DNA from 2 places in the Rossellomorea sp. DA94 genome. Region 1 is predicted to be linked to the other one. Evidence: a T-box and tRNA genes for the amino acid it is inferred to sense, from the RefSeq annotation. Region 1 holds a T-box; the other holds one or more tRNA genes.

Region 1 (12,194 bases):
GATGACTACGATTAGATTTGGTATCCCTACCAAAATTTCAACGATACGCTGCATTACATCATCGACTCTTCCACCATAGTAAGCGGAAATCCCACCGTATGAAATCCCGATCAGGAAATCAATGACTGCGGCAAGTATCCCGATGTATAGAGAGACGCGTGTTCCGTTCCATGTACGTGTCCATAAGTCACGTCCGAGGTCATCTGTACCGAACCAATAATTCTCTTTGATTTGTCTCGATTCATACACATCAAAGCCGTCAGCATCTTTTCCGTCAAACGGAAGCCAGCTGATCCCTGAAAGCGCTTCAATTTTCGGAGGCAGCTTTGCATGACGGATATTTTGATCACTGAAACTGTATTCATTCATTCCAGGACCGAATATGGCAAAGAATACGATAATTACAGTGATAATGATTCCCACAAGTGCGCCTTTATTCTTGCGCAAACGAATCCATGAGTCCTGCCAGAAATTCAAGCTTGGACGTGAAATTTTTTCTGCCTCGTCTCCACTAGCCTGTTGGGGTTGGAAGAGGTCTGGACTAAGTTGGTCTAGTTGCTCTTGTTTCTTTTGTTTTGCTCCCATTATTTCTTCCCTCCAGCTAAGCGAATACGCGGATCAATGATTCCGTATAAAATATCTACCAAGAAAATGACACCAATGAATAAAGCACTAAAGAAAAGGGTAATTCCCATAATGACCGTATAATCATTCGTGTTGATTGATAAGACGAATTGTTCCCCTAATCCAGGAACCGCAAAAATCCGTTCTACAACCAGTGATCCAGTCATAACTGCTACTGTCATAGGCCCAAGAATAGTTACAATTGGAATCATGGCATTTCTAACTCCGTGCTTCACAATGGTACCCGTCTTTGAAATACCTTTGGCAGTTGCTAGTAAGATATAATCAGAGTTTAAAATCTCTAACATTTCTGTTCTCATAAAACGGGCAATAGTGGCTACCACACCGACTGTAAGTGCTAGTGTAGGTAGAATGGTATGCTTATACTCACCCCAAAGTGCTACTGGAAGCCATTCAAGTTTTACCCCTACATAATATTGTAATAGTGCTGCAAATACAAAGGACGGAATCGATATTCCCAATACAGCCATGAAAGTAGATCCATAGTCTAACCAAGTATTGTGTTTAATTGCAGCAACGATACCTACTAACAGTCCTATAAACGTTCCTAATACCATGGCTTGAAATCCTAAAAGTGAGGAAGGACCAATACGACTGCCAAGAATTTGAGTAACCGGGCGATTATCATATTGGAAGGATAACCCCAAATCTCCTTTAGCCAGCCCGACCATATAGTTGATATATTGTTCTGGCAGCGGGTCGTTGAGACCGTATTTATCCAGGATGATTTGTTGTTGTTCCGGAGACAGCCTTTCTGTGTTTTGCAGTGGAGATCCAGGCAGGAGCTTCATCAGAAAGAAAGTGGCGGTTGCAATGATAAGCAAAGTGATGATCATATAGACGATACGTTGAATTGTATATCTGACCATTCTTTAGCCCCCCTTTTTTATCTTATTTTTTCTACATTTTTAATTATAGCTATTTTCGACAAATTTTCAATCTATTTTTACTTTTTTGATAATTATCGACATTCACTGGAAAAGGAGAGCATATGCTCATGCATACGCTCTCCCTTTAAAGGTGTGTCTACTGAGTTAATACTTACTCAATTGAAGCCCATTTGTATGAATTATCTGCACCAAATGAATGACGTAGAACATTCTTAACATACGGACGTTCTAGATAAGAAACCCCTTTTTGATACATTGGGCTGATCGCTTGATCGTCAAAGAGGATCTTTTCTGCATCAACCATTGCCTGCCAGCGTGCATCTAAATCGTCAAGAAGTTCACCTTTAGCTTGTTCAATTTTCTTGTCATATTCAGGATTTGAGTAACCCATTTGGTTATGAGCACCGTCTGTCACGAACATGTCAACGAAAGTCATCGGATCTGGATAGTCAGGACCCCAACCAGCGAAAGAGAAGTCATATTGACCTTTAGTTTCTAATTCAAGCTTTTGCTTGAATGGTTGAGCTTTGATCTTAACCGTTAATCCTTCAAGGTTTTGCTCAAGTTGTTCTTTTAGGAATTCACCGATTTTCTTAGAGCTGTCAGAGTCATAGTTTAATAGTTCTAATTCAATAGAATCTTTACCTAACTCTTCTTTTGCCTTAGCCCAGTAGTCTGCAGCTTTCTTAGCGTCGAATCCACCAAAGTCGCCAACAGCTTCACGGTATTCAGTTCCATCAGGACCTGTTACGAAATCTTTTGGTACTAAGTAGTACGCAGGGATGGATCCGTTATTAAGAAGTACGTCAACCATACCTTGCTTGTCATAAGCAGCATCGATTGCTTTACGAGCATTTACATTTTTCAATACTTCATTACCTTGGTTTAAACGTAAGAAGTATACAGACGTAGCAGCTCTTGTTTTGAAGTTTTCATCTGATTTGTACTTGTCAACGAATTCAGCTGATAGACCAGCGATATCCGCTTTGTTTGTTTCATAAAGGTTAACACCAGTAGCAGTATCTTTAACGATGTTGAAATTAACTTCTTTCAACTTCACAGTTTCTGCATCCCAGTAATCTTCGTTTTTAGAAAGTTTGAAACTTTGCTCATGCTTCCACTCAGAAAGAGTGAATGGTCCGTTATACACAACCGTGTCAGCTTCAAGACCGAACTTGTCGCCTTGCTCTTCCACGAATTTTTGATTTTGAGGATAGAATGTTGCGAAAGAAAGTAAAGCTTTGAAATATGGTACCGGAGTTTCAAGCTGAACTTCTAATGTTTTGTCATCAGTTGCTTTAACACCTAATTCATCAACTGGTAGGTCACCAGCATTTACTTTAGCAGCGTTTTTGATATCGTACATGATGTACGCATACTCTGCACCAGTATCAGGATTTAAAGCTTTTTTCCAAGCGTAAACGAAGTCGTTAGCCGTAACGGGGTCACCGTTTGACCATTTCGCATCACGAATCTTGAACGTGTAAGTTTTGCCATCTTCACTGACTTGTGGTTCTTCAGCAGCCATACCAAGAACTGCCTCGTCATTTTCACCTAAACGGTAAAGACCTTCCAATACGTTGTTCATTACGTTGAATGAAACAGCGTCAGTTGCCAGAGTAGAGTCCATTGATGGGATCTCAGACGCCTCCAGCAGGTTAAGTACCTGTTCCTTCTTTTCGTCAGAACCGCCTGCACCTGATCCTTCTTCATTGCCTTCAGTCTTCTTGTCGCCGCCACAAGCAGCCAAGAAAGTACTTAGAGCCAGAAGAAGAACCAGCAAGAATGAAAACTTTTTCTTCATCTTGAAATTGACCTCCTCGTAAATCTCATATTTATTTATCTTCTAATTTTCAGAAGATTTGTTACTTATTATACATGATAGAGAAATTATTGCAATATGAATTTAACAGTTTTTTTGCTAAATTATCAGATTAGTAGGTATATTGTTGTTGAAAACCTGTTATATCAACGTTTTTTCTAAACATTTTAGAGAGTTTGTCCCATTACAATTGTTACAATCGTAAATTTCTACTGTGTAAAACCATTATACAATCTGGATGATTCTTCAGCTTCTGACGCTCCCCTTCTATTATAAATATTAAAACATCAGACTAAATATAAATAATAGAATTAATACTTATTTCTCTCACTTTCAACCTTTGGAATGAGCTAACGTTTGTATGTACGCTCTGTATGGATGTCTGTCGTCTCCTGTTATACACTTACGAAAGAATTGTATATATATGAATGAGGATTGAATTATTCTTCTTCCTTCATGTATACTTTGGTTAAAAACATCTTAAGGAGCATTATGAAACGAATGATATTGTTCAACATACTTACCTTTCTTATTTTTATCATTGCCATGGTAGTGGCTTCACTGCAGGAAAAAGATCTATTTCTTTCTATTATAGACAGTTTGTTTGTCATCGGGATTGCCTATATCAGTATCGGTGCCCTCCTTTATATTTTTGGAAAGGGATTTTTCAACGGGATCGTGTACGCTCTTAAAAGATTTCGCAACAGCACGAAACAGGGAAAGTATATATCCCAGTTCGATGACCTGGATGAGATGAAAGAAGCACACGAGGAATATGGTGTACAACGTTCCTACTCCATTACGAAATCCTTTTTATTGACCGGAGGACTCGCATTCGTCCTTTCGATTATCATGACCTACCTTCTGTACACTTGAATTCACCCTTTTTTTCTCATATAATATCTACATATGAATGAAAGTATAAGCATGGATGAAGAGTAGTACTTTTCAGGGTGAGTCAAAGAGAGCTTGTGGGTGGTGCGAACAAGTATTCATTCGAAAAGGAATGGACTTCGGAGCTTTATGTGTGAAACGGAGTAGCACATAACGGGATGACCTTACGTTAAAGAGGTTCCATGCACGTCATGGACTAAGGTGGCTCTAACAGGCACTTAGGGTGGCACCGCGGAAATCATCCCATTCGTCCCTATTTTTCATAGGACGGGTGGGTTTTTATTTTGTGTAAAACTAGGAGGAAATGAAATGAAGACAATATTTAGTGGCATTCAGCCGAGTGGGACGATCACCCTCGGTAATTACATCGGAGCGATGAAGCAATTCACCGAGCTTCAGGAAGAATATAATTGTTACTTCTGTGTGGTTGACCAGCACGCGATCACAGTGGCTCAGGATAAAATGGAGCTGCGTAAAAACATCCGCAGTCTTGCCGCCCTGTATATCGCCTGTGGCATCGATCCGGAGAAATCCACATTATTCATTCAATCGGAAGTCCCTGCACACGCACAGGCAGGATGGATCCTGCAGTGTGTGACCTATATCGGGGAGCTTGAAAGAATGACTCAATTCAAAGATAAATCTCATGGCAAAGAGGCCGTTTCAGCAGGATTATTAACGTACCCACCGCTTATGGCGGCTGACATCCTCTTATATGGAACCGATCTTGTTCCAGTCGGGGAGGATCAGAAACAGCATCTGGAACTGACCAGGAACCTGGCAGAACGCTTCAACAATAAATACAATGATATCTTCACGGTACCCGAAGTAAGAATCCCCAAAGTCGGTGCCCGGGTGATGTCCCTTCAGGACCCGTTGAAGAAGATGAGTAAATCGGATTCGAACCAGAAAGCGTTCATTACACTCCTTGACGATCCTAAACAGATCGAGAAGAAAATCAAGAGTGCCGTAACCGATTCAGATGGCATTGTGAAATATGATAAAGAAAGCAAGCCCGGTGTGTCTAACCTCCTTTCGATCTATTCGATCCTTGAAGGTACTTCTATAGATGAACTCGAACAGAAATATGAAGGGAAAGGATACGGGGACTTCAAAAGCGACTTGGCACAGGTGGTCATAAACGCCATCAAGCCGGTACAGGACCGCTACTATGAATTGATCGATTCAGAGGAATTGGATGATATCCTTGATCGCGGTGCAGAAAAGGCAAACTTTGCAGCAAACAAAATGCTGAAGAAGATGGAAAAGGCCATGGGACTGGGAAGAAAAGAGAGAAAGAGGAAATAAACAGAAAGGCCAGAGACTGCTTCCGCGGTGTCTGGCCTTTTTCCTGCCGGCATACAAAAAAACCTCAAGCCCACTCCTGACTCAAGGTTTTCATGCGAAGTATCAATTTACCTTAGGACGGTTTTCCACTTCCCATAGTTTTTCGAAAAATGGTTGTCCCTTTATCAAATTTTCACAGAGAGTGAGGTGCTTGTCCGACCAACCGTACTGGGTTTCTTCATATAGCATCTGCCATATGTCTTCGAAATCCATTTCCTGTATGGTGCGGTAGCGCTCTGGTGCCCATTCGGTGTACCAATAGCGGATTTCCGCCGTGTTGTTTGAACTGTGAAGTTGATCAAGGGCCATGAATAACAGCTGCTTCAATTGTCTTTCCTTCCGCGTTAGCCCACTCATCATATAAGGATTCGGGGAAAGAATATGATACGCATCCTCCCTTTTACCGTCCGGCTCAATGGAATACTGTACCGTTTCATGACTTTCGACCATTTCATACACCAGTTGTTCCTGTCTTGGTATCAGCCTGCTTTTTCTGATTGGAACGGTGTATCCGATTGTGTCCACTGCCAGTATCCCGGTACCATCCGTCACAATGAAACAATAATCCAACTGGATCCGTTCGTGATTTTTTCGCAGATACGCTTTTTGATAAACATGATGGAGCAGTTGTTGAGGTAACTCTGATAGATCATTCTCGATGTAATGAAACAGTGTCGTGTCTACTTTAATCAGAGGAACCTGATCCAGTAATTCAATAACGTCCTCTTTTCTCCATTCATGAAAATGGCAGACATTGTAACCATTTTCTTCGCCTTCGAACCAATTTACCCATACATCATGAAGATATAACATGATTGACCCCTCGCTTTGCTTCAATCTTATTTGTCAATCAGTATAGGCTAATCCGTGTAAATTTATTCCTATCATAAGGGGTTTTATGATAGTGATTATATTTTTCTGCGGGGTATATAGATCGAGAGGGTGATGACGAGGATTCCCAAAAGGAATAAATAACATTCGACACGTGTGGAGACGAAGACTATATAGTCTGCAAATGTCATTCCGGTCGTAAGCAAGTTTAAATACATGATTAAACTTACTCCTCCTGAAACAGCCAGTCCAAATCCTATAAAGAGCCCGAACAATTGTACCACCATACCTTCCGCCTCTATCCTTACATTTAGATATTGGAGCCCGTCCATGCTTAATATATTTTATGAAAAGAACAGGAAGATATGACGGCACAGGTCATTCTAATTTCAGGAAGATCAGATTCAGCAATTCCCTTGATTTCTATGGCAAAAATACTGCTGACGGTTCTCCTATGAGGGAAAGGGTTGACGAATCCTGTTTCTTTAAAAACTGTTGCACCAATCGGTAGCCCGATGAATAGCCGAGCATTTTCGGAAAGGATTTCTGTCCAAGAAGCAGCTGATCATGCAGGGGACTATCCCGCCTCACTTCCAAATTGGGCTCTATCCATTTTTCATAGTAGCGGGACAACTCTTGTTCATCATACGCTTTTGTCCAGGGAGCCACATATTTCTCTCCACAGTATTCTTTGACAGCCGTTTCTGCCAGCCCTTCAAAGATGATGGAGTCAAGGAGCGTGTAGTGATCCTCCTTTTTGCTTAAGCGCTTCATTCTGACACAGTGATGATATTCATGGACAAATAACGCTTCATACTCTTTTGGGTCTTCCTGGTCCGTAACAAAAAAGAAGATTTCATCTTTGAAGCATACCCCTGATTTTTTCATGGATGACTGGAACATCCCCTTTTTTTCCTGTACGGGGAATAGATAGATCGGAACGCTCGGTCCATTCCACTTCCGCTTATATTTTTTTTCAAAGAGAGCAAATCGTTCCCAAAGTTTCTTTTCTTTCATTTTTTCGTAAATATCTCCGGCGAGACGCCCAGAACGGTACATTCCGTGCTTTGTGAGGTATTGATAAAAGGATTGCTGATCGTCTTTGCCATTTTTCGTTTTCTTGAGAAGATCCAAGGGATTATCAATCCACTCTGCCAACCACTCATCTGTAGGTATGACTGCCACCTTCATCCCTCTTTCCATGTTTTTTATCATGTATATGTGAAAGAGGAAAGATTCACAACAAAAAGAGCCTGCTGAGTAGCAGGCTCTTTTTGTTAATTTTGATATTTTTTAAATACGATGGTGGCATTATGACCACCGAATCCTAATGAATTACTCATCGCTACATTCACTTCTTGTTTCCTTGCTTCGTTTGCTACATAGTCGAGATCACAATCAGGATCCGGCGTTTCAATATTGATCGTAGGAGGAAGCACACTGTCTTTCATCGCCAATACAGTGAAAATCGCTTCCACTCCTCCTGCTGCACCAAGAAGGTGGCCCGTCATTGATTTCGTCGAACTCATAGCCAGTTTATAAGCATGGTCCCCGAATACTTCCTTCACAGCCATCGTTTCGTATTTATCATTATATGGAGTACTAGTTCCGTGGGCATTGATGTAATCCATCTCTTCAGGAAGGATCCCGCCATCTTCAAGTGCCATTTTCATCGCTCGTGCGCCACCCTCTCCAGCCGGGGCCGGGGCAGTGATATGATAGGCATCTCCGGTACATCCGTACCCAACGATTTCTGCATAAATCGTCGCTCCGCGTTTTAAGGCATGCTCAAGTTCTTCCAGAACGACAATTCCTGCTCCTTCTCCCATTACGAAGCCATCACGATTGGAATCAAACGGTCTTGATGCTTTTTCAGGATCTGGATTCGTGGAAAGGGCTGTGTTTGCACAGAATCCGGCAACGGACATTTTCGTGATGGGTGCCTCTGCTCCACCGGAAACCATCACATCCGCATCCCCACGCTGAATGACCTTGAAGGCATCACCGATTGAGTTTGTCCCTGTCGCACATGCCGTTACGGTACAAGAGTTGAAGCCTTTGGCTCCGAGCATAATGGATACTTGTCCCGCTGCCATATCAGGTATGATCATTGGCACGAAGAACGGGCTCACCCGGCGGTATCCACGTTTTTGGAAGGTTTCGTATTGCTGTTCAAATGTTTCCATTCCCCCGATTCCTGAACCGATCCAAACACCGACACGATGTGCATTTTCGTCTGTGATATCAAGCTTTGAATCTTTTACTGCCATTAACGACGCGGCAATCGCATAGTGAGTGAAGCGGTCCATCTTCCTTGCTTCTTTTCTTTCCACTCCGAACTCTTCAATATTGAAGTCTTTTAGTTCTGCCGCTACTTTGGCAGGATACTCATCGGCGTTTAAACGCGTCAGAGGCCCTACCCCTGTCTTTCCGGCCAAAATATTCGACCAGGTCGATTCAACATCATTACCTAAAGGCGTGACGCTTCCTAATCCTGTCACCACTACACGCTTTTTATTCATTCTATTCCATCTCCTTTATCTGCAAGTTGTCGATAAGTTTCTGATACTCTATTATTTACCCCAGCGCATAATGATTGCGCCCCAAGTTAAACCGCCACCGAATCCTACCATGACGACAACATCATTCTCTTTCACTCTTCCCGCCTCTAGATCTTCCACTAAAGAAACCGGGATAGAAGCCGCTGATGTATTCCCATATTTATTTACGGTCTTAGACATTTTCTCCACGGGCAGTTCCAGTCGTTGCCTGGCTGCTTCCATGATACGGATATTGGCCTGGTGAGGAATCAGGAAATCTACGTCCTCTTTACTTAAACCTGCCTTTTCAATCACATTTATACTGGATTCACCCATTTGACGAACGGCGAACTTAAACACTTCCCGACCGTTCATGATCAATTTTTCATCCTGATACAAATGCTTCGCTCCTGAACCGTCCGATCCTAATTCAAAGGCGAGAATCCCCTTGCCGTCTGGAACGGGTCCAAGGACCGCCGCACCTGCAGCATCTCCAAACAGTACGGCTGTGTTACGGTCCTCCCAGTCAGTGATTTTGGATAATTTCTCCACACCGACCACTAGGACATTCTTGTACGCACCATTATCAATGAATTGCTTTGCCGTAATCATACCATACATGAAGCCTGCACATGCGGCACTTATATCCATTGCCGCAGCCTTCTTGGCCCCCAATCTTTCCTGAAGGAGGCAGGCAACGGATGGGAATGGATGATCCGGGGTAACGGTTGCAACCATGATCAGGTCGATGTCCTCCGGATCGATTTCCGCGTCAGCGATTGCCTTCTTTGCGGCTTCGAATGCCATATCAGAGGTATTTGTTTCATTATTTGCTATTCTTCTCTCTTCAATGCCTGTTCTCGTACGAATCCATTCATCCGAAGTATCCACCATTTTTTCGAGGTCCGCGTTTGTTAAGATCTTTTCAGGAAGATAACGTCCAATTCCAATAATACCTGTATTCATACTGGCGTTCCCTACTTTCGTTTATAATTTTTTTCATATGCTTAATGGTTATTATCAATTATTATGACTTGGTACTAATTTTATCGAAGATTTCTACTTTCTGCAATTATTTTTTCTTCCTTACCCTCTCCCACATCATCTGACCACACTCGTTCATCCCCACTACACAACGAAAGACGGGCCACCTAACATTCAGGTGACCCGTCTTTCCATTCGCTTATTCTTTATGTAAGGCATCCTGTTTGCCTAATTCATAGGCTTCACTCATGACTTGAGTGAACAGCGTCATGAATGGCTGCAGCATTTCAGGAGAGAACTCGACTCCCGCTTGATCGAGTTGTTCCTTCGCTTGAGGGAAATACTTCATGGCAATTTGCATAAATTCCATTGTTTTGTCTTGATTCATTGCTTCGATTCCTTTCCATTCGGCAATTTGCCGGTATCAATATAGTCCTTGATATGTTGCTTCATTTCAGATTGAAAATCTTTTGGAATGACTGGACTGAATTTCCCCATGGAGATCACACCGTCTTCAAAATCGAATTCCAGGTTACCTGACTCCAGCTCATCATGGGCGAACCTCTCGGCTACTACTGCATACAACTTATCTGCCTGTTGAACTGTGCTTGTCAGGACCGTTGATTCCCCAAGATCGGATTGATCGGATACGTACCCTATGGCATACAGTCCTTTTTCCTTAAGCTTTTCGATTACAGCTACATTATAGCCGTCACCTGCAGGATACACAACATCGATATCCTCGTTTAGTAAAGTGTCCAACTCGTTAAGGGCCCTCTCTTGATCGTCCCAATGATTGGTGTACTCTACGTTAACCTCTGTCTCACTGTTTTGATACTTCGCTCCATCTATAAACCCTTGAACTTCCGGCTGCCACTCGAAGGCCGCAATCACACCGATCTTCTTCGTTTTAGAGTGAAAGGCTGCTGTCATTCCTCCGAAAAAGCCCATTGCGTATCCCTTGAACTGTAGGCTTGTCGTATTTTTCTCCGTGGCATGCCCGTTAAAGCTGACGAAATGCATATTGGGATGCTCTTCTGACAAGTCGTTAAAGACATCCGCATACTCACTTCCATGTCCAAATACTAAGGTGACATCCTTATCATCAAATTCCTCTACTGCCTGCTTGATTGATGTATCATTCTTCATTCCCTCTTTATAGAACACGTCTGCATGATAATCGGATTGTATTTTTAGTAATCCTTTGTAACCTTTTGTTCCCCAAACTCCATCATTCACTGCTTCCGGAACAAGTAAACCAACCTTTTCTATCTCTTCGCTGTTCCCTGCTGAACAACCACTTAGTCCGACCAGGAATACAATCAGGTAAAACATGTACCATTTCTTATTCATGTGCAGCAACTCCTTTAAAGCCCATGCAGCATCTATAAAAGGTTCATTACATCATTCCTATTTTACCCTCACCTGTATCCACATGAAAAGGAAAAGTTTTCTCACTCCTCCATTTCATGCAAGCGTATCCCTTTTTCTTGTTGATCAATGATGCCCTTGTGAGACTTTGATGGTCTGACGATCACTTCTTTTCCAACGGCATCGATTTTACGGTGACTAGTTGAAAACGTTTCATTTGTTATATAGGATAGAGCTTCATTCCAGCTCCTGTCTGACAGAGGCTTCAAGGTAAAGATGTCTTTTTTTGAAGAAAGATTGACAATCATTTTGGCTGCGTCCTTCACATAAATCGCCCCCGAGGGATCATCCACATAATTCTTTCCTTCCCCTCTGCCGGTCAAAATCTGTGCAAACAGGAATTCTTCCGGTTGATGGATGCCATATAACGTTGGAAGGTAGAAGGCAGCACCATCTTCTTCAAGACTTCCATTCCCTTTCCCGTTGCTGTAAATTCGAATCATATGGAAGGGTTGGTCCACTTTTGAAAGCAGTTCATCCACTTCTGATAAATACCCCGCTCTATTCCCTCTTATCTGATCATAGTAAGGAAGGAATACACTGGACCCTGAGCGTACGCTCTTATCCCATTCCCGATAAGGCACGTACTCAAGGTTTGCATTCCTTCCAATTTCCATCCATTTATCCTTCGTCTCTTGGTGCTCATCAATGGCGGTCACGGTCCATCCTTTTTCCAGAAGGGCATGACAGAGTTCAAATCCCAAAAACTGTTGTGCAGCAAAAACGAATGCATGATGGTTCAAGTCAATCACTCCAATTTATTAGTTATAACTCTTTCTCATGCAGGGAAAAGTAAGATGCGATCTTCCC
Region 2 (12,194 bases), 260 kb from region 1:
TACCATATTTGTTGGTAGTAGAGGGATGCGAAACCATTTTGTCGAAAAATGACTATATTCAGAGAAGGAAATCCCCTTTGAATGTCGAAATAGTAACCAACCAATGAGTGATGTGGAGGAGTATGAAATGGAAGACATTTTACGACCGTTATACCAAGAGCGTACAAGTCACCCCAATACTTTAGGAGCGCTTCTAATAGAACAAAGCAAGAAATCAAGTCCCTTGACCGATACCTTTGATATCGTCCTGTTCCTGATTGTGAAGGAAGCGGAAGAGCCTGTGTTCATCAAGCATTATTCTTATAAAGAACAAAAGGCAGCATTACATATCGTGACAGAAGCCAAGCTGAATGAGTGGATCTTACTCGGATCAAACCGGAAAGTGATCGATTGGCTATTCAATGGGAAAGTCCTGTTTGACCGCAACGAGTTTATCCAGAATCTTAAAACCGAGTTGCGAGACTTTCCTTTCTATGGCAGAAAGATCAAAATGGGCATGGAATTTGCCAAATTGATCCGCCGGTATATGGACGGTAAAGAATTCTTTGAAAGCAAACATTATTTGGATGCATACAATCACATCGTCCACTCTTTGCATCATTTAGCGCGACTGGCGGTTATTGAAAACGGGTTCCACCCTGAGGTAACCGTATGGAACCAGGTCAAGCAAATAGAACCTGAGATTTATAAACTGTATGAAGAGCTCGTTACCAGTGATGAAGAAATCGATAAACGGCTGGAGCTCCTGTTCCTGGCAAGTGAGTTCCTCATCCACTCAAGAACGAAGGTTTCGACTGAACATCTGTTGGACATCCTTGGCCAAAAGGAACACTGGACATTCCAGGATCTTCTTAATCATTCAGAAGCAAGACACTATTCCGTAGATTTAAGCATGCTGATCGAGTATTTAACGGATAAAGGATTTGTTGAAATCGTCGATGTAGAGACGAAAGGACAAGGTATTTATCATCGCTATTATCGTGCAGCGAAATAATTATAGTAAAATATTAATTTTTCGTTGACTTCAATCTGCTACCTTGGTATATTAGTAAATGTCGCTGCTGAACGACGGCAACGAGCGGTCAGTGGCGACTTAAAAAAACGAAAAAAGTTGTTGACAACACGGTGGCAACTTGATAAGATTAAAAAGTCGCTTAAACGAAGCGCTTACACATTGAACCTTGAAAACTGAACAAAACAAGACAATACGTCAACGTTAATTCTAGATTTATTTTTAAAGAGCTATTCAAACTATTATCGGAGAGTTTGATCCTGGCTCAGGACGAACGCTGGCGGCGTGCCTAATACATGCAAGTCGAGCGGATTGATGGGAGCTTGCTCCCTGATATCAGCGGCGGACGGGTGAGTAACACGTGGGTAACCTGCCTGTAAGACTGGGATAACTCCGGGAAACCGGGGCTAATACCGGATAACTCATTTCCTCGCATGAGGAAATGTTGAAAGGTGGCTTTTAGCTACCACTTACAGATGGACCCGCGGCGCATTAGCTAGTTGGTGAGGTAACGGCTCACCAAGGCAACGATGCGTAGCCGACCTGAGAGGGTGATCGGCCACACTGGGACTGAGACACGGCCCAGACTCCTACGGGAGGCAGCAGTAGGGAATCTTCCGCAATGGACGAAAGTCTGACGGAGCAACGCCGCGTGAGTGATGAAGGTTTTCGGATCGTAAAGCTCTGTTGTTAGGGAAGAACAAGTGCCGTTCGAATAGGGCGGCACCTTGACGGTACCTAACCAGAAAGCCACGGCTAACTACGTGCCAGCAGCCGCGGTAATACGTAGGTGGCAAGCGTTGTCCGGAATTATTGGGCGTAAAGCGCGCGCAGGTGGTTCCTTAAGTCTGATGTGAAAGCCCACGGCTCAACCGTGGAGGGTCATTGGAAACTGGGGAACTTGAGTGCAGAAGAGGAAAGTGGAATTCCAAGTGTAGCGGTGAAATGCGTAGATATTTGGAGGAACACCAGTGGCGAAGGCGACTTTCTGGTCTGTAACTGACACTGAGGCGCGAAAGCGTGGGGAGCAAACAGGATTAGATACCCTGGTAGTCCACGCCGTAAACGATGAGTGCTAAGTGTTAGGGGGTTTCCGCCCCTTAGTGCTGCAGCTAACGCATTAAGCACTCCGCCTGGGGAGTACGGTCGCAAGACTGAAACTCAAAGGAATTGACGGGGGCCCGCACAAGCGGTGGAGCATGTGGTTTAATTCGAAGCAACGCGAAGAACCTTACCAGGTCTTGACATCCTCTGACAACCCTAGAGATAGGGCTTTCCCCTTCGGGGGACAGAGTGACAGGTGGTGCATGGTTGTCGTCAGCTCGTGTCGTGAGATGTTGGGTTAAGTCCCGCAACGAGCGCAACCCTTGATCTTAGTTGCCAGCATTCAGTTGGGCACTCTAAGATGACTGCCGGTGACAAACCGGAGGAAGGTGGGGATGACGTCAAATCATCATGCCCCTTATGACCTGGGCTACACACGTGCTACAATGGACGGTACAAAGGGCAGCGAGACCGCGAGGTTTAGCCAATCCCATAAAACCGTTCTCAGTTCGGATTGTAGGCTGCAACTCGCCTACATGAAGCTGGAATCGCTAGTAATCGCGGATCAGCATGCCGCGGTGAATACGTTCCCGGGCCTTGTACACACCGCCCGTCACACCACGAGAGTTTGTAACACCCGAAGTCGGTGAGGTAACCTTTTGGAGCCAGCCGCCTAAGGTGGGACAGATGATTGGGGTGAAGTCGTAACAAGGTAGCCGTATCGGAAGGTGCGGCTGGATCACCTCCTTTCTAAGGAAGATTTACTAAAACGTTTGACAGTCGAAGTTTTGTTCAGTTTTGATGGTTCAACCATCAAAACATTTTTTATCTCTTACGAGATAAAAGTTGTGTTTGTTCTTTGAAAACTAGATAAAGATAAATTGATAGTCAAGAAATTACCGAGTATCGCCATTTTAGGTTTTAAACCTGATGTAACAACCAATTCGGTTAAGTTATGAAGGGCGCACGGTGGATGCCTTGGCACTAGGAGCCGACGAAGGACGGGACTAACACCGATATGCTTTGGGGAGCTGTAAGTGAGCTTTGATCCAGAGATTTCCGAATGGGGGAACCCATTGTTCGTAATGGAACAATATCCTTACTTGAATACATAGAGTATGGAAGGCAGACCCAGGGAACTGAAACATCTAAGTACCTGGAGGAAGAGAAAGCAATTGCGATTCCCTGAGTAGCGGCGAGCGAAACGGGATATAGCCCAAACCAAGAGGCTTGCCTCTTGGGGTTGTAGGACACTCTATACGGAGTTACAAAGGAATGAAGTAGACGAAGAAGTCTGGAAAGGCTCGTCAAAGAAGGTAACAACCCTGTAGTTGAAACTTCATTCCCTCTTGAGTGGATCCTGAGTACGGCGGGACACGTGAAATCCCGTCGGAAGCTGGGAGGACCATCTCCCAAGGCTAAATACTCCCTAGTGACCGATAGTGAACCAGTACCGTGAGGGAAAGGTGAAAAGCACCCCGGAAGGGGAGTGAAATAGAACCTGAAACCGTGTGCCTACAAGTAGTCAGAGCCCGTTAACGGGTGATGGCGTGCCTTTTGTAGAATGAACCGGCGAGTTACGATCCCATGCAAGGTTAAGTTGATAAGACGGAGCCGCAGCGAAAGCGAGTCTGAATAGGGCGATTTGAGTATGTGGTCGTAGACCCGAAACCAGGTGATCTACCCATGTCCAGGATGAAGTTCAGGTAACACTGAATGGAGGTCCGAACCCACGCACGTTGAAAAGTGCGGGGATGAGGTGTGGGTAGCGGAGAAATTCCAATCGAACTTGGAGATAGCTGGTTCTCTCCGAAATAGCTTTAGGGCTAGCCTCATGTGTAAGAGTCTTGGAGGTAGAGCACTGTTTGGACTAGGGGCCCTCATCGGGTTACCGAATTCAGACAAACTCCGAATGCCAAAGACTTATCCATGGGAGTCAGACTGCGAGTGATAAGATCCGTAGTCGAAAGGGAAACAGCCCAGACCACCAGCTAAGGTCCCAAAGTATACGTTAAGTGGAAAAGGATGTGGAGTTGCTTAGACAACCAGGATGTTGGCTTAGAAGCAGCCACCATTTAAAGAGTGCGTAATAGCTCACTGGTCGAGTGACTCTGCGCCGAAAATGTACCGGGGCTAAACGTATCACCGAAGCTGTGGATTGACACCTCTAGGTGTCAGTGGTAGGAGAGCGTTCTAAGGACTGCGAAGCTAGACCGTAAGGACTGGTGGAGTGCTTAGAAGTGAGAATGCCGGTATGAGTAGCGAAAGATGGGTGAGAATCCCATCCACCGAATGCCTAAGGTTTCCTGAGGAAGGCTCGTCCGCTCAGGGTTAGTCGGGACCTAAGTCGAGGCCGATAGGCGTAGACGATGGACAACAGGTTGATATTCCTGTACCACCTCTTTTCCGTTTGAGCAATGGGGGGACGCAGGAGGATAGGGTAAGCGCACTGCTGGATATGTGCGTCTAAGCAGTTAGGCTGATGATGAGGCAAATCCCATCATCGTGAAGGCTGAGCTGTGATAGCGAGCGAATTATAGTAGCGAAGTTCCTGATTCCACACTGCCAAGAAAAGCCTCTAGCGAGGAAAAAGGTGCCCGTACCGCAAACCGACACAGGTAGGCGAGGAGAGAATCCTAAGGTGAGCGAGAGAACTCTCGTTAAGGAACTCGGCAAAATGACCCCGTAACTTCGGGAGAAGGGGTGCTCTGGTAGGGTGCAAGCCCGAGAGAGCCGCAGTGAATAGGCCCAGGCGACTGTTTAGCAAAAACACAGGTCTCTGCGAAGCCGTAAGGCGAAGTATAGGGGCTGACGCCTGCCCGGTGCTGGAAGGTTAAGAGGAGTGCTTAGCGCAAGCGAAGGTGCGAATCGAAGCCCCAGTAAACGGCGGCCGTAACTATAACGGTCCTAAGGTAGCGAAATTCCTTGTCGGGTAAGTTCCGACCCGCACGAAAGGCGTAACGATCTGGGCACTGTCTCAACGAGAGACTCGGTGAAATTATAGTACCTGTGAAGATGCAGGTTACCCGCGACAGGACGGAAAGACCCCGTGGAGCTTTACTGTAGCCTGATATTGAATTTTGGTACAGCTTGTACAGGATAGGTAGGAGCCTTGGAAACCGGAGCGCCAGCTTCGGTGGAGGCATCGGTGGGATACTACCCTGGCTGTATTGAAATTCTAACCCGCGCCCCTTATCGGGGTGGGAGACAGTGTCAGGTGGGCAGTTTGACTGGGGCGGTCGCCTCCTAAAGAGTAACGGAGGCGCCCAAAGGTTCCCTCAGAATGGTTGGAAATCATTCGCAGAGTGTAAAGGCACAAGGGAGCTTGACTGCGAGACCTACAAGTCGAGCAGGGACGAAAGTCGGGCTTAGTGATCCGGTGGTTCCGCATGGAAGGGCCATCGCTCAACGGATAAAAGCTACCCCGGGGATAACAGGCTTATCTCCCCCAAGAGTCCACATCGACGGGGAGGTTTGGCACCTCGATGTCGGCTCATCGCATCCTGGGGCTGTAGTCGGTCCCAAGGGTTGGGCTGTTCGCCCATTAAAGCGGTACGCGAGCTGGGTTCAGAACGTCGTGAGACAGTTCGGTCCCTATCCGTCGTGGGCGCAGGAAATTTGAGAGGAGCTGTCCTTAGTACGAGAGGACCGGGATGGACGCACCGCTGGTGTACCAGTTGTCTTGCCAAAGGCATCGCTGGGTAGCTATGTGCGGAAGGGATAAGTGCTGAAAGCATCTAAGCATGAAGCCCCCCTCGAGATGAGATTTCCCATCACGTAAGTGAGTAAGATCCCTAGAAGATGACTAGGTAGATAGGTCAGAGATGGAAGCTTGGCGACATGTGGAGTTGACTGATACTAATCGATCGAGGACTTAACCACACTATAAAGCGGAGGCGGCTTGAACAGAGACGACAAGCATTTCTGGGCAATCAGAAGAGGGTGCTCTTTACCCTCAGCTGATTGAACTGAAATGACCTCGAGTCTCTAGCCGCCGGAGCTGGACTGCATTCTACTTTCAATAGTAGATGCAACATTGGTCGATATTCGGCTTTCTTGACATCAATCCTTTATCTAGTTTTGAAGGAATAAAATTTATATGAAAATATAAAAAAATCCTTGAAAAAAATTATCTACACGATATAATAGTACTTGTCCTTAAAAAAGAGACAATACATAGTCTGGTGACAATGGCGAAGAGGTCACACCCGTTCCCATGCCGAACACGGAAGTTAAGCTCTTCAGCGCCGATGGTAGTTGGGGGATCTCCCCCTGTGAGAGTAGGACGTCGCCAGGCATATCGTTCCGCAGTAGCTCAGTGGTAGAGCTATCGGCTGTTAACCGATCGGTCGCAAGTTCGAATCTTGCCTGCGGAGCCAATATATGGAGAGCTGTCCGAGTGGCCGAAGGAGCACGATTGGAAATCGTGTAGACGGTTAACGCTGTCTCAAGGGTTCAAATCCCTTGCTCTCCGCCATTATATTTTCAATAAGGCCCATTGGTCAAGCGGTTAAGACACCGCCCTTTCACGGCGGTAACACGGGTTCGAATCCCGTATGGGTCACCATTTTCTTTCAAAAAGAATTCATTTACATAGTGGAGGATTAGCTCAGCTGGGAGAGCATCTGCCTTACAAGCAGAGGGTCGGCGGTTCGATCCCGTCATCCTCCACCATTTATTTTTTTGTTCATATCGTCGCGGGGTGGAGCAGTTCGGTAGCTCGTCGGGCTCATAACCCGAAGGTCGCAGGTTCAAATCCTGTCCCCGCAATACCATTTTTGGTCCGGTAGTTCAGTTGGTTAGAATGCCTGCCTGTCACGCAGGAGGTCGCGGGTTCGAGTCCCGTCCGGACCGCCATTTTTACTTAGAGTATTGTTTCTTGAAAAGGAAAAGGGTTTCGATAAGCGAGAAGGTCGAGGAAGCGATCGAAGGAACACCGTAGCGTATTTAACATACGTGAGGATGTGACTGAGTGAGCTGACGAAGAGATTCGAAGCTTAGCGGAAGCCGGAAACTATTTGGCTCAGTAGCTCAGTTGGTAGAGCAATGGACTGAAAATCCATGTGTCGGCGGTTCGATTCCGTCCTGAGCCACCATTTATTTACTTGATGCCGGTGTAGCTCAACTGGTAGAGCAACTGACTTGTAATCAGTAGGTTGGGGGTTCAAGTCCTCTTGCCGGCACCAGTCAAGTGATTTAGCTGGAGGGGTAGCGAAGTGGCTAAACGCGGCGGACTGTAAATCCGCTCCTTCGGGTTCGGCAGTTCGAATCTGCCCCCCTCCACCATTTATTTTAGGGGTATAGTTTAACGGTAGAACGAAGGTCTCCAAAACCTTTGGTGTGGGTTCGATTCCTACTACCCCTGCCAATTTTAACATGGCGATTGTGGCGAAGTGGTTAACGCACCTGATTGTGGTTCAGGCATTCGTGGGTTCGATTCCCATCAGTCGCCCCATAAAAGTCACATTTTTATTTCCGTGACATATACTATCAGTGGGCTATAGCCAAGCGGTAAGGCATCGCACTTTGACTGCGACATGCGTTGGTTCGAATCCAGCTAGCCCAGTAGTGCGGAAGTAGTTCAGTGGTAGAACACCACCTTGCCAAGGTGGGGGTCGCGGGTTCGAATCCCGTCTTCCGCTCCAATATTAAGGCGGCATAGCCAAGTGGTAAGGCATGGGTCTGCAAAACCCTGATCACCGGTTCAAATCCGGTTGCCGCCTCCAAATGTAATGCCGGTGTGGCGGAATTGGCAGACGCGCACGACTCAAAATCGTGTTCCTCTGGAGTGCCGGTTCGATCCCGGCCACCGGTACCACATCGCGGGTGTAGTTTAGTGGTAAAACCTCAGCCTTCCAAGCTGATGATGAGGGTTCGATTCCCTTCACCCGCTCCAACTTACATACGACAGACTTTCTCTTTATGAGGAAGTCTTTTTTATTTGTTCAAATCTCAGCATTATTTCAACACCACTTAATGATTTGCAAAACTAACTTTTCACACAAAACTCACAACCTTTTCTTTTACCCATCACCCACCAAAACAAAACCCATCTAGTCAAAATAGTGCACCTTCTTCGTCAATTGAGTTCCCCTTATTAAGAAAGCGCTACCATTATAATAAAAGAAAGCGATTACACAGATAGGGTGGTGATACGGGTGGAACCAAAGATTCAGACTGGACCAGTAAGCCCAGATGTACAAATGAAGGCAGTGACAAAGAAGAAGTTCAAGTATAAGAGCTTGCTGACGTACGCTGCCTTTGTTGGACCGGCACTTTTATTTTTCTTAGTGATTCAGATTCTTCCATTCTTGATGGGTGTGTATTATTCCTTCACCTCATGGAATGGTGTCAGCTCGGTTGTCGAGTGGGTTGGATTCGATAACTACAAAAAGATCTTCACGGATGATAAGACGTTTTTTAATTCATTCATGTTCACTACGAAGTTTATGTTTGCGGCAGTGATCATCAGTAACTTGATAGGATTCGGATTTGCCCTGTTGTTGAATGCCGCGTTGAAGACGCGCAATATCCTGAGGACGGTATTCTTTATCCCCAACGTCATCGGGGGATTGTTACTAGGGTTCATCTGGCAGTTCATCTTTGTTAAAGGATTTGCATCACTTGGGAATATGACGGATATCGGATTCTTTAAGATGCCGTGGCTTGGTGATGAGAAGACGGCTTTCTGGGGGATTGTCATCGTATTTGCCTGGCAGATATCGGGGTATATGATGGTCATTTATGTAGCGGCATTGCAAGGGGTGGACAATTCACTTCTTGAAGCAGCGAAAATGGATGGGGCATCAAATTGGACCCTCCTCACAAAAATCATTATTCCTTTAATATTACCTGCATTCACGATTTGTTTCTTCCTGACGATTTCGATGGCATTTAAAATATTTGATCTTAACATCTCGCTGACAGGCGGTGGGCCATTTAACTCCACGCAATCTGTAGCGATCAATATCTATCAGGAAGCTTTCCAGAATAACCGTTATGGACTTGGGACGGCGAAGTCGATTCTGTTCTTTGTGGTAGTGGCCGTGTTTACGACGGTCCAGGTAATGGTGACGAAGAAGAAGGAGGTTGAGGCGTAATGGGCAATCGCTATACGAAAAGAACATTTGTATTAGAGATCATCGGGATTGTGATCGGGCTCATTTTCCTTATCCCTTTCTACTTCGTACTAGTCAACTCGGTGAAACCATTTGCTGCGATTTTGATTGATGCGGCAGCATGGCCGGAGGAATTTATGTTTTCGAACTACGCAAAAGTGTGGGAAGTCATTAATTTCCCCCGGGCTTTCTGGAACTCATTGATCATCACCGTTTTCAGTAATATTGGCCTAGTGATCATCAGCTCAATGGCGGCGTGGAAAATGGTCCGTACGCCAGGGAAGTTCAGCAAGATCTTATTCGTGATCTTTGTTTCAGCCATGGTGATCCCGTTCCAGACGGTGATGATTCCCTTGATGAAGGTCGGGGGTACACTGGGACTGACAAATAGCATTCCCGGTCTCATTCTCATGTACTTTGGGTTCGGAGTGCCACTTTCCCTGTTCTTATATCACGGATTTGTGAAAACCGTCCCGATTGAAATCGAGGAATCAGCGATGATAGACGGCTGCAGTCAGTTTGGCGTGTTTTGGAGAATCGTCTTCCCATTACTTAAGCCGATAACGGTTACTGTGATTATTTTGAACACATTGTGGATCTGGAATGATTACCTGCTTCCACTCCTTGTGTTACAGGATGCGGAACTGCGTACGATCCCGCTTGCAGCAAGCTCCTTCTTTGCACAGTATACGAAGCAGTGGGATATGGGACTTGCAGCTTTGGTACTTGGGATCACACCGATCATCATCTTCTTCCTGTTTTTGCAGAAGCATATCATCAAAGGAATTGCGTCAGGTTCGATCAAGTAGATATAAAGTTTCTGTCGAGATGGTCTATCATTGATACAGAAATTTATATAAAATATTTTATATCAGGGAGGTCATTCCATTTATGAAGCGTATTTTATTACTATGTATGTCTTTGGTTTTAGTATTTGGAATCATTGCAGGTTGTTCTTCTAAAGACAAAACAAGCAGTTCAGGCGGGGATTCAGGTTCAGGTGATGATGTCGTAACATTGAATTTCTTCCAGTTCAAGGTTGAAATTGCCGATCAGCTTCAAGAAATGATCAAAGAATTCGAAGCGGAGCATCCGAACATTAAAATCAAGCTTGAAACCGTTGGTGGAGGTGCCGATTACGGTGCTGCCCTTAAAGCGAAATTTGCATCAGGTGAAGAGCCGGATATTTTCAACAATGGTGGATTCAAAGAGTTAGAGCTTTGGAAAGAGAAGCTTGCGGATCTTTCTGGTGAACCTTGGGTTGAGCATGTCCTTCCGATCGGGAAAGTTCCGATGACGGATGAGGACGGCAAGCTTTATGGTATGCCAGTTAACTTAGAAGGGTATGGTTTTGTTTACAACAAAGATTTATTCGAAAAAGCAGGTATCACTGAGCCTCCTAAAACGATTGATGAGTTGAAAGACGCTGCGAAGAAGCTCGAGGCGAAGAAAATCACTCCATTCTCAGCTGGTTACGGCGAGTGGTGGGTAATCGGTCAGCATTTACTGAACATTCCTTTTGCACAACAGGAAGATCCGGATGCGTTCATCGCGGGACTTTATGACGGTTCTGAGAAGATTGTAGGGAACGAGAAGTTCAAACAGTTTAAAGAAGTACTGGATACTGAGCTTAAATATGCCAACGATAATCCTTTAACAACGGATTATAATACGCAGGTCACGTTGTTTGCTTCTGGTGAAACGGCGATGCTTCAACAGGGGAACTGGACGGAGAACATGATCACGGAGATCAATCCTGATATCAACATGGGCTTCCTTCCGATTCCGATCAGCAATGACGAGAATGCAGATCGCCTTCCTGTCGGTGTACCGAATAACTGGGTATTGAATAAGAACTCTAAACACCTTGAAGAAGCGAAAACATTCTTGGAGTGGATGGTTTCATCTGAAACAGGTAAGCGTTATATCACAGAAGAATTTGCGTTCATTCCTGCATTTGATAATATCGAGCCGAATGGTCTTGGTGACCTGGGTCAATCCATCCTTGACTACTCTAAGGATGAGAAGACGATTCCTTGGACTTGGTTCAAATGGCCGGATGGAGCGAACAAAGAATTCGCTGCGACCATCCAGGAATATGCAGCCGGAAAAATTGATTATGATACTGTACTTGAGCGATTCCAACAAACGTGGGATAACTTGAAGTAAACAGAATAGTAGAAAGCATGTCTATTGAAGGCATGCTTTCTATTTTATAAGTTTAGTAGGAATATTTCGAAAAAACACTTCCAAGAGCGGGGAATAACACTTTATACTAGTGTATAAGTGAGACCTGGGAGGTCCGTCCCTCATGTTAAAGACAAGCATTCGGAATAAGTTGATTGCGCTGTTGATGATTACGACGATTGTGCCGTTTGGCAGTTCGATCATCATTACATATTTGTATACGAAGGATTCGATTGAGGAGCAGGTGGTGAAGGAAAGCAGTAATCTCCTTTATCAGGGGAAGGTGAACTTGGAGAGCTATATCAATGAGCTCAACGGGTTATCGCTGTCCCTCTATAATAATCCAGATTTCATCAATTTCATGAGGTCACCGGGTAAGGAGAATAACTACCTGACGATCGGCATCGTGAAGAATATTGTGCAAACAATTCTCTACACTGGGGACACAATCAATGGGGTTCGCATCTCCTTTGCCAACGGTGACCGGGTCATTTCAGCAACAAAGCGATCCACCGTTGTGTTCTCCAATAGAATAAAAGATTCACAGTGGGAATACTTCAGAAATGCAGAACGAAGCCCGTACAATATGTACATTGAACCCACCAATAGTCAGGAAGAGGAGAATATTAACCGGTCGAAGGATATCATTACGATTCACAGGGCGTTCCGGAATGTTCCCGGTGACGAGGTGCTGGCGTATATTTCCCTGGACATCTCTCCGGATAAAATCATTGATTTAAGCAGGAACCTCTATAACCCTGATTCTGAGGAATTCTACCTCTTGTCTTCAGAAGGGGAAATGATCTACAGCTCGGATAGTGACGTATCGAATG

The links. The T-box of region 1 lies ahead of trpS (tryptophan--tRNA ligase). A T-box ahead of a tRNA ligase gene usually reads a tRNA of that ligase, here a tRNA-Trp.
Region 2: it encodes a tRNA-Trp, which carries the amino acid that the T-box ahead of trpS (tryptophan--tRNA ligase) is inferred to sense. The anticodon was not compared.

Annotation. Positions count from the first base shown of each region.
Region 1 covers NZ_CP122397.1:1,593,202-1,605,395, reverse strand. Annotated here, with positions in the region: gene opp3C (oligopeptide ABC transporter permease) at 1-585, opposite strand, end outside; gene opp3b (oligopeptide ABC transporter permease) at 585-1,514, opposite strand; gene P8596_RS08415 (peptide ABC transporter substrate-binding protein) at 1,687-3,339, opposite strand; gene P8596_RS08410 (DUF3899 domain-containing protein) at 3,850-4,233, shown strand; T-box leader at 4,277-4,509, shown strand; gene trpS (tryptophan--tRNA ligase) at 4,561-5,559, shown strand; gene P8596_RS08400 (YjbA family protein) at 5,662-6,411, opposite strand; gene P8596_RS08395 (YuzI family membrane protein) at 6,507-6,716, opposite strand; gene P8596_RS08390 (DUF2268 domain-containing putative Zn-dependent protease) at 6,853-7,614, opposite strand; gene fabF (beta-ketoacyl-ACP synthase II) at 7,707-8,951, opposite strand; gene P8596_RS08380 (beta-ketoacyl-ACP synthase III) at 9,003-9,935, opposite strand; gene P8596_RS08375 (ComZ family protein) at 10,153-10,341, opposite strand; gene P8596_RS08370 (BMP family ABC transporter substrate-binding protein) at 10,338-11,306, opposite strand; gene P8596_RS08365 (hypothetical protein) at 11,408-12,127, opposite strand; gene P8596_RS08360 (alpha/beta fold hydrolase) at 12,150-12,194, opposite strand, start outside.
Region 2 covers NZ_CP122397.1:1,333,939-1,346,132, forward strand. Annotated here, with positions in the region: gene P8596_RS07025 (nucleotidyltransferase-like protein) at 128-994, shown strand; rRNA gene P8596_RS07030 (16S ribosomal RNA) at 1,255-2,806, shown strand; rRNA gene P8596_RS07035 (23S ribosomal RNA) at 3,003-5,938, shown strand; rRNA gene rrf (5S ribosomal RNA) at 6,237-6,353, shown strand; tRNA gene P8596_RS07045 (tRNA-Asn) at 6,361-6,435, shown strand; tRNA gene P8596_RS07050 (tRNA-Ser) at 6,442-6,533, shown strand; tRNA gene P8596_RS07055 (tRNA-Glu) at 6,549-6,623, shown strand; tRNA gene P8596_RS07060 (tRNA-Val) at 6,655-6,730, shown strand; tRNA gene P8596_RS07065 (tRNA-Met) at 6,753-6,826, shown strand; tRNA gene P8596_RS07070 (tRNA-Asp) at 6,837-6,913, shown strand; tRNA gene P8596_RS07075 (tRNA-Phe) at 7,077-7,152, shown strand; tRNA gene P8596_RS07080 (tRNA-Thr) at 7,167-7,242, shown strand; tRNA gene P8596_RS07085 (tRNA-Tyr) at 7,259-7,342, shown strand; tRNA gene P8596_RS07090 (tRNA-Trp) at 7,351-7,424, shown strand; tRNA gene P8596_RS07095 (tRNA-His) at 7,436-7,511, shown strand; tRNA gene P8596_RS07100 (tRNA-Gln) at 7,551-7,622, shown strand; tRNA gene P8596_RS07105 (tRNA-Gly) at 7,627-7,701, shown strand; tRNA gene P8596_RS07110 (tRNA-Cys) at 7,709-7,782, shown strand; tRNA gene P8596_RS07115 (tRNA-Leu) at 7,791-7,874, shown strand; tRNA gene P8596_RS07120 (tRNA-Gly) at 7,879-7,952, shown strand; gene P8596_RS07125 (carbohydrate ABC transporter permease) at 8,260-9,156, shown strand; gene P8596_RS07130 (carbohydrate ABC transporter permease) at 9,156-9,983, shown strand; gene P8596_RS07135 (ABC transporter substrate-binding protein) at 10,066-11,343, shown strand; gene P8596_RS07140 (sensor histidine kinase) at 11,486-12,194, shown strand, end outside.